One region of the Blautia acetigignens genome, then DNA from elsewhere that is predicted to be linked to it. Evidence: riboswitches for the same ligand, from Rfam matches in the RefSeq annotation. Region 1 holds a riboswitch; the other holds the start of a gene.
What was found. A riboswitch is a leader RNA that binds a small molecule or an ion and turns the genes downstream of it on or off. The one in region 1 is predicted to bind cyclic di-GMP.
Positions count from the first base shown of each region.

Region 2: linked by a shared signal. The riboswitch ahead of OCV70_RS14500 (ATP-binding protein) and the one ahead of OCV70_RS12010 (response regulator) in region 1 are both predicted to bind cyclic di-GMP.

Region 1 is NZ_JAOQJM010000009.1:91,372-96,795, reverse strand. It holds gene OCV70_RS12040 (hypothetical protein) at 1-121, shown strand, start outside; gene OCV70_RS12035 (hypothetical protein) at 165-590, shown strand; gene OCV70_RS12030 (GGDEF domain-containing protein) at 572-1,060, shown strand; gene OCV70_RS12025 (P-loop NTPase family protein) at 1,116-2,090, opposite strand; gene OCV70_RS12020 (DUF4869 domain-containing protein) at 2,096-2,554, opposite strand; tRNA gene OCV70_RS12015 (tRNA-Arg) at 2,664-2,735, opposite strand; cyclic di-GMP riboswitch class I at 2,887-2,962, shown strand; gene OCV70_RS12010 (response regulator) at 3,387-3,761, shown strand; gene OCV70_RS12005 (NanQ anomerase/TabA/YiaL family protein) at 3,906-4,361, shown strand; gene OCV70_RS12000 (hypothetical protein) at 4,512-5,132, shown strand; gene OCV70_RS11995 (LysR family transcriptional regulator) at 5,205-5,424, opposite strand, start outside.
Region 2 is NZ_JAOQJM010000014.1:7,426-12,849, reverse strand. It holds gene OCV70_RS14525 (ABC transporter ATP-binding protein) at 1-185, shown strand, start outside; gene OCV70_RS14520 (hypothetical protein) at 179-1,780, shown strand; gene OCV70_RS14515 (sensor histidine kinase) at 1,905-2,126, shown strand; gene OCV70_RS14510 (hypothetical protein) at 2,199-2,411, shown strand; gene OCV70_RS14505 (hypothetical protein) at 2,408-3,421, shown strand; cyclic di-GMP riboswitch class I at 3,625-3,700, shown strand; gene OCV70_RS14500 (ATP-binding protein) at 3,776-5,424, shown strand, end outside.

The DNA.
Region 1 (5,424 bases):
TACCTGTATTTCCAACCCGGACAGCGAGAAAAAAATTACTGTTTATTTTATATCTGGCCGTCTGTCTGGCCATTATTGTGGCCGCGTACTTCCATCTCAGCAGAATTGCCCGGAAGTATAATACCGAACATCTGGAACTGATCACAAGCCTGTATGCGGAAAAAATGAATGATTCCATGGAATACCTGCAAAATTATGTACAGGAAGATGTGAAAATGATTCAGTCCATGGAAGGGGAGACACCGGAAAAAATTCTGGAGCGTCTGCAGAAGAATCTGAATCAGCAGGCACTGGAATCAGAGCAATCCTTTAATTCAGATCCCTATCAGTCCAGCCAGACTGGAAATATGATTATGACAGTTTTTGTCCCGGTGAAGGATTCCTCGCAGATTCACAGTCTGTATGTGTCTATTATGATAGAGAACCTCAGACAGCTGGGAGTTTATGAACTGCTTCAGGGAAAAATCAGTGTTCAGCTGTTAAATGCGAATTCACAGAATTATGTTACCTGTATCAGCAGCGGTGATGTCAATGCATCGGGAAGCTGGAAAAAAAGGATAAACAGCTTTATATGGGACTGTCCGCTATAGATTTTCTTACCGGAATCCTTAACCGCCGGGCATTTCAGAAGTCTGTGGAAGATGAAATGTATAAAAAGACGCCGGGGGTTTTCATTTTTATTGATGTGGATAATTTCAAAAGCTATAACGATACATATGGACATAATAATGGAGACTTCTGCCTGAAGCATTTTGCAGAAACCATGAAGAAGTGTTTCCCTGCGGAAAGTATTATCGGCCGATATGGCGGTGACGAGTTTGTAGTTTATTTAAAGAACCTGACGGTGGAAGAAGTGCAGAACTATATGGCAGATTTCCAGAGGATGATTTCTCACTTGACGCTTCCAACCGGCGAACAGGTGCAGCTGTCAGCCAGCGCCGGCGGAGCCGCTTTCCCAGATCAGGGCGAAGATTTCATCTCCCTGTGCCGAAACGCCGATTCCGCGTTGTATAACGTGAAACAAAATGGAAAGGCTGCGTTTAAGATGAAAGAGAAGTAAGTTAAGCAGACTTATAGATAATCGCCGAGCCACCTTGAAGCGAGTGGCCCGGCGATTATACCCATTTAATCAATTTCATAAATTTCTTTACTGAATTTATAACTTTAGAAGACAAATATGCTTTTGAGAGTTTCTTTTTGGTGTAAGACCATACAGAAGAAGTTTTGGTTTTATCTATCAGCAGTGCAGTAAAAAATCTTTCCCAGCTGACAAAGTCCTTGCTTTCTATATAGTCTTCCGGTTTTTGCAAAATATTTTGCACATTTATATTTGGTATAATATTGCATGAGAGCAACAGCCATTCAAAAGATTCCGGCGCATATAGCGCCGCATTTTCGATGTTATTTAAATATACATTTAGCTCACGCATTTCAGAACCAAAAGCAGCTCCATCAGCTATAATAAGTTTTGTTCCTTTTATATCTCGATTTTCTTCCAGCTTTTGAATGATATTTGATTTTCCATCTGCTGAAATACAAGTAATCTTTTGAGCTTTTGCTAATTCAGAAAAAAATTGGTAACCGGAATTGGAATCTTCTGTAATTATCATTTGCGGAACTATGGTAGTTTCTGCGGAAATTTCACCGTATAAATGATACAGTTCGTTATAAGTCTGTCTGGTATTATGGAATTTGCCGGATTCACGAAAACCGTATATTTCATTAATGCTGTAGGGAAGCGTTGGAAGCTTTTCGCGGGTTGCAATTACGAAATAGTTATCAGAACCTTGTACCAGTTCTGCAAATTTTTTTGACTTTAGAAAACGATTTCCCTCATCAATAAATATGATGCTATCTGAAATTTCTTTTAATTCTCTTTCCCAGTCTTCACTATCAATTGTACGGCATGCACGGTCACAAGAGAGTTGTACTCCGCTGTCAGCACCGTATCTTCTGTAATCATGAATGAGATCAATTAATACGGTTTTTCCTGAACCACTGTCTCCTGTAAGAATTGTGATATTTCGTTTTATAATAAAATCATATTTTACTTTTCGTGATTCAACAATTATTCTATGAGAACCTTTCATGCTTATCACTCCGGTTTCATTTCATTTAGATATTTACTGGCTATTGGAAGCAGTTCACGCATGGAATGGACAAGTTCGCCTCCGTTTTTTACTTTTATTTCAAAGGCAGTATTTTTTCCAAAGTCCATCATATGCCTGAGATTAATTGTTATGTCCTTGATCTTTCCAATTTCTAACAGCCATTTTGCGCAATTATCACCACATGCAGATGCATTAAAAATTTTGTCTGGCTCATTTAGAATCAATAACAAAGTCTTGACTCCGCCAGATAATCTTTCTGGTGGGATTTGTCCCAGAACAGGACTGCTAATACATTCACTGCTTAAAATATTTGAGTGATCAATATCTTCAACCATTTTTCTGGCAAGTTCTGTTTCAAACCATTCCGGATCATAAGTATTTTTAAAATAAACATTCGTATTGTAAATACTTTGCGGTTCGTCTCCGTATATGATTGTCAGCATATAATGCCTCCGATGCAGATATAAATTTTGAGCTGTCAGTCTGGGAAAAACAAAAAGCGAGTGAAATTCCAACACCTCCGTTGGAGTTTCACCCGCTTTCCTAGATAAGCGTCCCGTGCGGGAATCGAACCCACAGCTAGCGCTTAGGAGGCGCTTGTTTTATCCGTTAAACTAACAGGACAAATCTGTAGGTACAATTGTACTATATTTAGAAACAAATTACAAGGTTTTTCTTTCGTGAGGAAATGGCAAAACGGATAAAAATAAATTAGGAAACCTGTTGAAAAACAATTGCAATTCAGAGAGAGATTGTATACAATGTTCTAAACAAATTTATAAATGGGCAAAGCAGTCGAAAGGCTGTGACGCAAAACTATAGGGCCTGTAAAATGGCAGCCAGCTGCAGAATAATCGGGATAGGAACACATACTATGGCGAATGCTGCAGTATGTGTTTTTTTATATAGATGGAGTAGAGTGAAAATGAAGAAACAGTTATATAAAGAGGAACTTTTGTATTCCGTTGAGGAACTGTAGCTTAGTGAGGAAGCTTATTCTGCAATACAATCAACAATTTACCACAATCACGCCGTTGGTTTTATTGCAGGATATTATGATGAAAATTTGACGATTGCTTATATCAGTGAATTTTTCCTGCATAATCTTGGGTACAGCTATGAGGAATTTATGAACAGAACCTCTGGATCACTGAAAAATGTGGTTTATGGAAAAAACTGTGCTTATATTGAAAATGATCGGTTTCGATATATCAGCGGTAAAGGCGAAATGCAGATGCAGGAGAATCTTAAGCTTATCAGCCAGGGGATCAAATTGTGGCAGCTATGGCGTCTAAGTTTAAGACGGTTTCCAGTGAGCTTACCCTGGAAGAGGCCTTTTCCCCGGAAAATATCAGGAGCAGGCTGAAAAAGCCGGAGGATATTTTCCGGTTCGAGTACTGCACAATGAATGAGAAGCAGTTTAAATCCATAGCAATTTCTCCGCTGGCATGGACTGAAGGGGAGAACAGGCAGGCGGCAGCAATCCGTTCGCTCCACAAACAGGACGGAAAAACTATCCCCATTGTAGCCATGACTGCCAATGCCTTTGCAGAAGACATTTTGCTTGCCAAAAATGCAGGAATGAACGAACACATCTCCAAACCACTGGACATGACACGGCTCAGGGATGTGCTGAGACGGTGGCTGTAGAGACGTATTTTCTCGAAAAGAAAATCAGAAGTCAGGCAAAATGTAATGGCGCGAATCCATTTAAACTAATATAATCAAATTACCTGAAAAACAGAGGACTGCGATGATGAAGCAGTCAAGTAAAAAATGGAGGGGGAAGTTTTTATGATTACAGATTATGCGGACAAGCTGCATCTTTATGGAGATTTGCAGGAGTATGCAGACATGGTTCTGGCATTTATTGAGAAGCAGAAGAAGGAAAATCTTCCGGCGGGCAGATATGATCTGGAAAATGGTGTGTTTGCCTCTGTGCAGAGTTATACTACAAGACCGTTAGAGGGCTCACAGATGGAATCCCACAAGAAATATTGTGATTTACAGTATCTAATAGAGGGAAAAGAGAAAATCTACTGGGCTTCTTTGCGGAATCTTACAGTGGAGAATGACATGACACCGGAGAGTGATTCTATTCTTTATGTGGCTGGTCCATGGCAGGGGTATACGGTACTGGAGCCGGGAATGTTCGGCTTCTATGCACCGGATGACGGACACATGCCAGGAGTTGCAGCAGACGAGCCGGCACCTGCGAAGAAAATTGTGTTTAAGATTCCAGTGAAATAAGCTGTTTGTGACGGAAGGGAAATACAATATAATTTCTTATTGAAAAAACAGGAACCATATAATATGCTGCTTATAAGTATCATGCTTGTAAGTAGCATTTTTATAATGACATATTATTTGAGGAGTTGTACAAAAGAGGGGGCATAAATCGTGAAAAATCCATTGCATTATCAGATTTCAGAATATGACTGCGGACCCACATCCATGTTGAATGCGATTATTTATCTGTTTGACAGGGATGAGATCCCGCCGGAGGTGATCCGAAATACCATGCTTTACTGTCTGGACTGCTACAGCAAAGAAGGCATTCCGGGAAAAAGAGGTACATCCAGGGCGGCCATGATGTTTCTTTCCAATTGGCTGAATGAGTTTGGGAACCTTGGGATGATGACGGTAAGCAGTGAATATTTGTCGGGATCTGAGGTGTACATAGGTCCGGGGAGTAGGATTAACCAGGCACTGAGTCATGGCGGGGCAGCCGTGGTAAGACTGTTTCTGGATGAACCCCATTATGTGCTCCTTACCGGAGTGAAGGACGGCAGTATTTTGCTGTTTGATCCTTATTATTGGGATGAGCCTTACGAGGAAAAAGATATCCTCATTGATCTGGAACATCCAAGAGCATACAACCGGGAAGTGCCTTTCCGGTATTTCAACCGTGAAGAAGACGTCCTGTATGCCCTTGGAAAAGTAAATGCCCGGGAGGCTGTGCTGGTTTATAATGAGAAAACCAGAGTGCCGGTGGAAGAGGTTATTGAGTACTTTATTTAGTAAAATTGGAAAGATACTACTTATGAGTATATTACTGGTAAGTAGTATCTTTTTGTATTCTGATGATTAACTTTACGGCGCAGAACTCTTCTGCGTCAGCGGATGTTCCCTGTAGTACATCCTGGTAAAGTTCAGGAATTTCTGCATATCTCCGCTGATGTATTTTCCCTTTTTCCAGACCATTCCAATTTTTACGCGAACAGGCGGATTAAGGGGAATGCCGACGATCCCGGAGCTGGCAAATTTGTCAGTCATGCTGGTATAAAGGAAGCAGCCGTATTTTCCGGTTTTT
Region 2 (5,424 bases), on a different contig from region 1:
AGGTCTGCGCTGGAGGCAGTGCCATATTTTTTTCCACCCATGTGCTGGAAGTGGCAGAAAAGCTGTGCGATAAAGTGGCAATTATCAAGGGAGGACAACTGATCCGCTCCGGAACCATGGATGAAGTAAAAGGTGATGATTCCCTGGAAGATGTCTTCCTGGAACTGGAGGAAGAAAAATGCTGAAGGTTTTAGTAAAAAAGCAGTTGATAGAGATTTTCAGAAGCTATTTTTATAACGCAAAAAAGAATAAGGCATACTCAAAGGGTGCGACGGCTGCGTATGTTGTATTGTTTGTTATGCTGATGGTGGGCGTGCTTGGTGGAATATTTACCGGCATGGCACTTATGATCTGTAAGCCAATGGCGGAGGCAGAGGTAGAATGGTTTTATTTTGCCCTCATGGGATTGACAGCCATACTGCTTGGAGCATTCGGAAGTGTATTTAATACATTTTCCAGCCTTTATCTTTCAAAAGATAATGATCTGCTTCTTTCCCTTCCCATACAGGTTTCTGTGATCATGATCTCAAGGCTGATGAGTGTATACCTGATGGGGCTGATGTATTCAGGTGCTGTAACACTTCCGGCAGTGATTGTTTACTGGGTTACTGTGGAATTCTCTGTAAAAGCAGTGGCAGGTGGTATTTTATATCTGGTACTAATTTCCATATTTGTAATGACACTTTCCTGTGCCCTTGGCTGGATTGTGGCAAAGATCAGCCTGAGGCTGAAACATAAAAGCTTTATCACTGTGATTATTTCCCTGGCTTTCTTTGGTGGATATTATTTTATCTCTTTCCAGGCACAAAGGCTGATCAGCGAACTGCTGGCAAATGCAGCGGTATATGGAATGCAGGTAAAATCTTTTGCATATCCGGTATATTTACTGGGAATGTCTGGTACAGGTGATTTGGGAGCATTGTTTGTGGTGATGGCGGCAGTTCTGGTTTTTTTCGCTGTTATGTGGCTTATGATGTCAAAAAGCTTTTTGAAAATTGCAACCTCCACAGGAAAAACGGAGCATAAGGTTTACCGGGAAAAAACAGTAAAATGCAAAAGCATTCCGACAGCACTGCTTGGAAGGGAAGTCCTTCATTTTACCTCCAGTCCCAATTATATGCTGAACTGTGGGCTTGGAATTATTCTTCTGCCTGTTGCAGGTATTGCATTTCTGGTAAAGGGAAAAGGTTTATGTATGATCTTGAACCAGGTATTTTGGGATCGGCCGGGCTCGGTTATGCTGATCCTTTGTGCAGCCCTTTGTGCCCTGGCATCCATGAATGATATGTCAGCGCCATCTGTTTCATTAGAGGGGAAAAACCTCTGGCTGATTCAGTCACTTCCCATTACACCCTGGCAGGTACTAAGAGCTAAACTGCTCCTGCATGCAGGGCTGACAGGGATCCCTATGCTGTTCTGTGTTATTTGCATGGCAGTGACAGGAATCTGTCCATGGGAACAACTACTTTTAAGCTTTGTACTGGGTTTGGGATTTTTATTATTGATGGCACTGTCAGGACTTTTCCTGGGTCTCAAAATGCCAAATCTAAATTGGACCAGTGAACTGGCACCAATAAAACAGAGTGCCTGTGTTGCGGTTAATCTTTTTGGAGGATTTTTATATACGCTTTTGTTTGCAGCCGGTTATTTAATGACCGACCTGTGGAAAATGGGCTTTGCAGGATATACAGGAATATTCACAGGAATTACTTTCCTTTTATGTCTGGTTTTATATAGATGGTTGAAAAAGAAAGGAAGCCAGATACTGGCGGAGCTGTAATATGTGAGTCGGTGCATTTTTTTGCAAGGATGATTTTCTAAAAAACAGGCAATTCTGGAAGCAAAAGAAGAGACCAAAAAGTAATATTCCAAGACATAGTTAGGGAGCCCTAATCGTAGAATTGATGGTCTGTGTGCTCCAAGGGCTGCACCACACCTGGCTGATCAGCGGAATGGGGATCACGCTGATGACCCTGACTTTTTACCTGACCCTGGAGAACCCGGACATTATCCGCGCAGAGCTTACAGAACAGAAGATGTCCATGCTGTACCTGAAAAGCCAGGTCAATCCCCATTTCCTCTATAATACCCTGGATACCATCCGGATCCAGGCAGAACTGTACTGATTTATAGGAAGCAGTTACTGGGTCTTTTGTTTTACTCTAAAATGAACAAATTAGTAGATTGGAGCAAAGAGTATGTATCAGTCAGATTTACAAAATAAAACATCAAAAGTGATAATAAAGGAGTTGAAAGAAATGTTTGACAGGATTGATTTCCACGTCAGAGAACCGGAAACAGGAAATTTCCACATCCCTGCATGGGCAAAAGAAGAACATATGGAACAAAGTGTTTCAGAAAAAGAATTTTGGAGTTATGAAATAACAAAAAATGAGGAGACAAGATTATGAAAAAGTCAGTATTGTTATTAATTTTAACAGCCATGGCCATTACAGCAAGTGCCTGCAACGGATCTGATGTAACAGGCACCATGACAATGAACAGCAGTGCAAAGCAGGAGGCGAAAAGCACAGAGGCTTCTATAGCTGGGAATGAAACCTCTCAAAATACCACAACTACCTCTTCTGCCGTTACAGAACTGGACAATATGCTGAATGAAATCAACACGGATGTCCAGCCTGGAACAGCAGGCAGTTCCTTAAAAACTGTAAAAATGGCAGCCAATCTTCTGGACTGGGGAACCGAAACCAGCCTTAGTCAGGAAGAAATCAAAAGTGAGACTGTCCGGTGGCTGTCGGATAAAGGAAACGACGAACAGGCGGAATTTTCCCAGAAGATGGCAGATGTATATGATGCATACCAGGAACTCCTTGGAGAGAATGCTGAAGAACTGCTTTCGTCAGCTGGTTATACTGGCAAAGGGTATCCATGGGGCAGCTCAAAAATTGAGGCAATTGAAACTATCAAAGATGTGGTACAGCTTCCTGAGAATCGTGAGGATGCTGTAGCGATGGAACCTACAGAAACAGATGTGACGAGCGGTCAGGACAACCAGGATGGACAGCCGGATGCCGGGCAGTCATCTGATTGTAATTATCAGTCCCAGACAGAACAAACCGACTTCCCAGGACCAGATACTGCCATGCTTGTAAATCTGAGGGGTGATACCACAACAGTTTATAAACTGGCTGATGGCAGATATATGGACCGGACCAATACGGTATATACCTTTGATGGCGTAGACACCTGGATCGATGAATCCGGCGTAGAGTGGAATGAAACAGTCCAGACCTCTGAGGCAGAGGAAAATGTACAAGATCCTTATGATCTGTACTCCTGGGATCCGGAAACCGGAACCTATATCCCATATCAGCAGTCAGACGGAAATGGAGAGCCAATCGGAAGAGGAAATGGCTGGTACTATTATGATGACGAAGCCGGAACTTATATACTCTGGTAAAAAAGCGTGAAGGATATCCATGAGGCTGAGGATCTGATTTGGATGTAAGGACTGATTAGAATAAGCACAACGAGTCGGAGGTCACGGGTAGCAAAGTGGCTTCCGGCTTTTTTTGGCATTAAGGCGGTGATGTTTTCCTTGTGTAAAGTGGAGTAAGGGGGGTATAATAAAATCAGTTTTTTGCATAATTTTAAAAGCTATAATAAGGAAATCAGCAAACCAGATGAAAGTCTGGGACGCAAAGCTACAGGGCCTGTAAAATGGCAGCCAGTTGCATGAAATGAGGTGGGGCTGTCTGTTTGGCAGTGCTTTTAATTTGTATATCTAAAGATATTATTCGAGAGGGACATGTTTATGAAAAAGTTGAACGATGAGGATATACAGGCATATTTTCAGGCAGGAAACTCTGGATTCTGGAAAGTAGAGTCTGAAGAAGGAAAAAAGACAAGACTGTATACAGATGAAATCACAGATGAACTGTTTGGAATTACAGAAGATTTGTCTCCGGAAAAATGTATGGAGTATGTGGCAGAACATATTTATCCGCAGGAGAGGGAGTGCTTCTGGGATTACATGGAAGAACTGAAAAGCCATGAATCAGAAGCTGTTTACCGTTATATGCATCCTGTAAAGGGAGTCATTTATATACGCTGTACAGGAAGGAGAGTCCCATCTCCAGACAACATGATCAGGATTGTGGGCTATCATCAGGAAGCAGGAGATATTGTCCATTTTGAAAAAGAAAAACTTCTGGAGAACCGATTGCTGCAACAGAACCAGCATTTAAAGGATGAAAACAAAAACCAGATTTCTTATTATAAAGAACTTCTGGATACGATAAGTGTTGGAGTGCTGTCCTATACCTTGCCAGAGCATGAGCTTGTCCATATGAATGCAGAAGCTATGCGCATCTATGGAGTGGAGACAGTTGGGGAAGCACAGGAAAATCTGGGCAGGCTCATAGGGGCTGTGTCCTATTTAAATCAGAATGTAATTGAGAAACTGATGGATATGCGGTACCATGACGGAGCTGTTTCTTATGAATGTGTAATCCCTGACGGAAAGGGACATCTGACACCGGCGATTGCGAAGACGGAAATTTTTTATACATCAGACGGGAAAAAAACAATACTAACCACATTCCTTGATATTTCTGAAAATGTTACTCTGAAAAAATCACTGAAAGAAGCACAGGAAAGCAATGCAGTCATATCCGCAATTTCAAAGATTTACTGGACGATTTATTCTATGAACCTACGAACAGACAGTTTTGAAGAAGTTGTCGGGGGCGAGGTGATGCATCGGTTGACAGGCAGTCACGGATGTGCTTCAGAAGCATTTCGTACCGCACGGAAAAGTGTTGTTTCCAGAGAGGATCAAAAAACCATGCGGGAGTTCTTTGAGGTTACAACGCTGGCAGCCAGGCTGCAGCAGGAAGAGACGATTGCGAGAGAATATCTTGCTGCAGACGGGCACTGGCATATGGGACGATTCATTGTGAAGCAGCGTGATGCAAACGGAACTGTTACGGAGGTGCTTTATGTAGCACGTGACATTACGGAAGAAAAAAAGCAAGAGTTCGAATATCAGGAACAGTTGAAAAGAATTGCCCAGGAAGCGGAAAAAGCGAATATTTCAAAAACTGATTTTCTCAGACGAATGAGTCATGATATCCGGACTCCAATCAATGGAATCCGTGGAATTACGCAGATTGCAAACCATTTTCCGGAAGATCTGCAAAAACAGCAGGAGTGCAGAGATAAAGTCCTGACAGCATCTGGATTTCTTCTGAATCTTGTGAATGATATCCTGGATATGAATAAAATGGAATCTGGAACATTGCAGCTGGAAGAAAAAACTTTCGATTTACGCAAGGTGCTGGGAGAATCGACCGGTATTGTTGAGATGCAGGGACATGAAAAGGGAATTTCACTGAACCTGGGAGCTGTCAATATCATACATAATCAATTGGTTGGAAGTCCTCTTCATCTTCAGCAGATCCT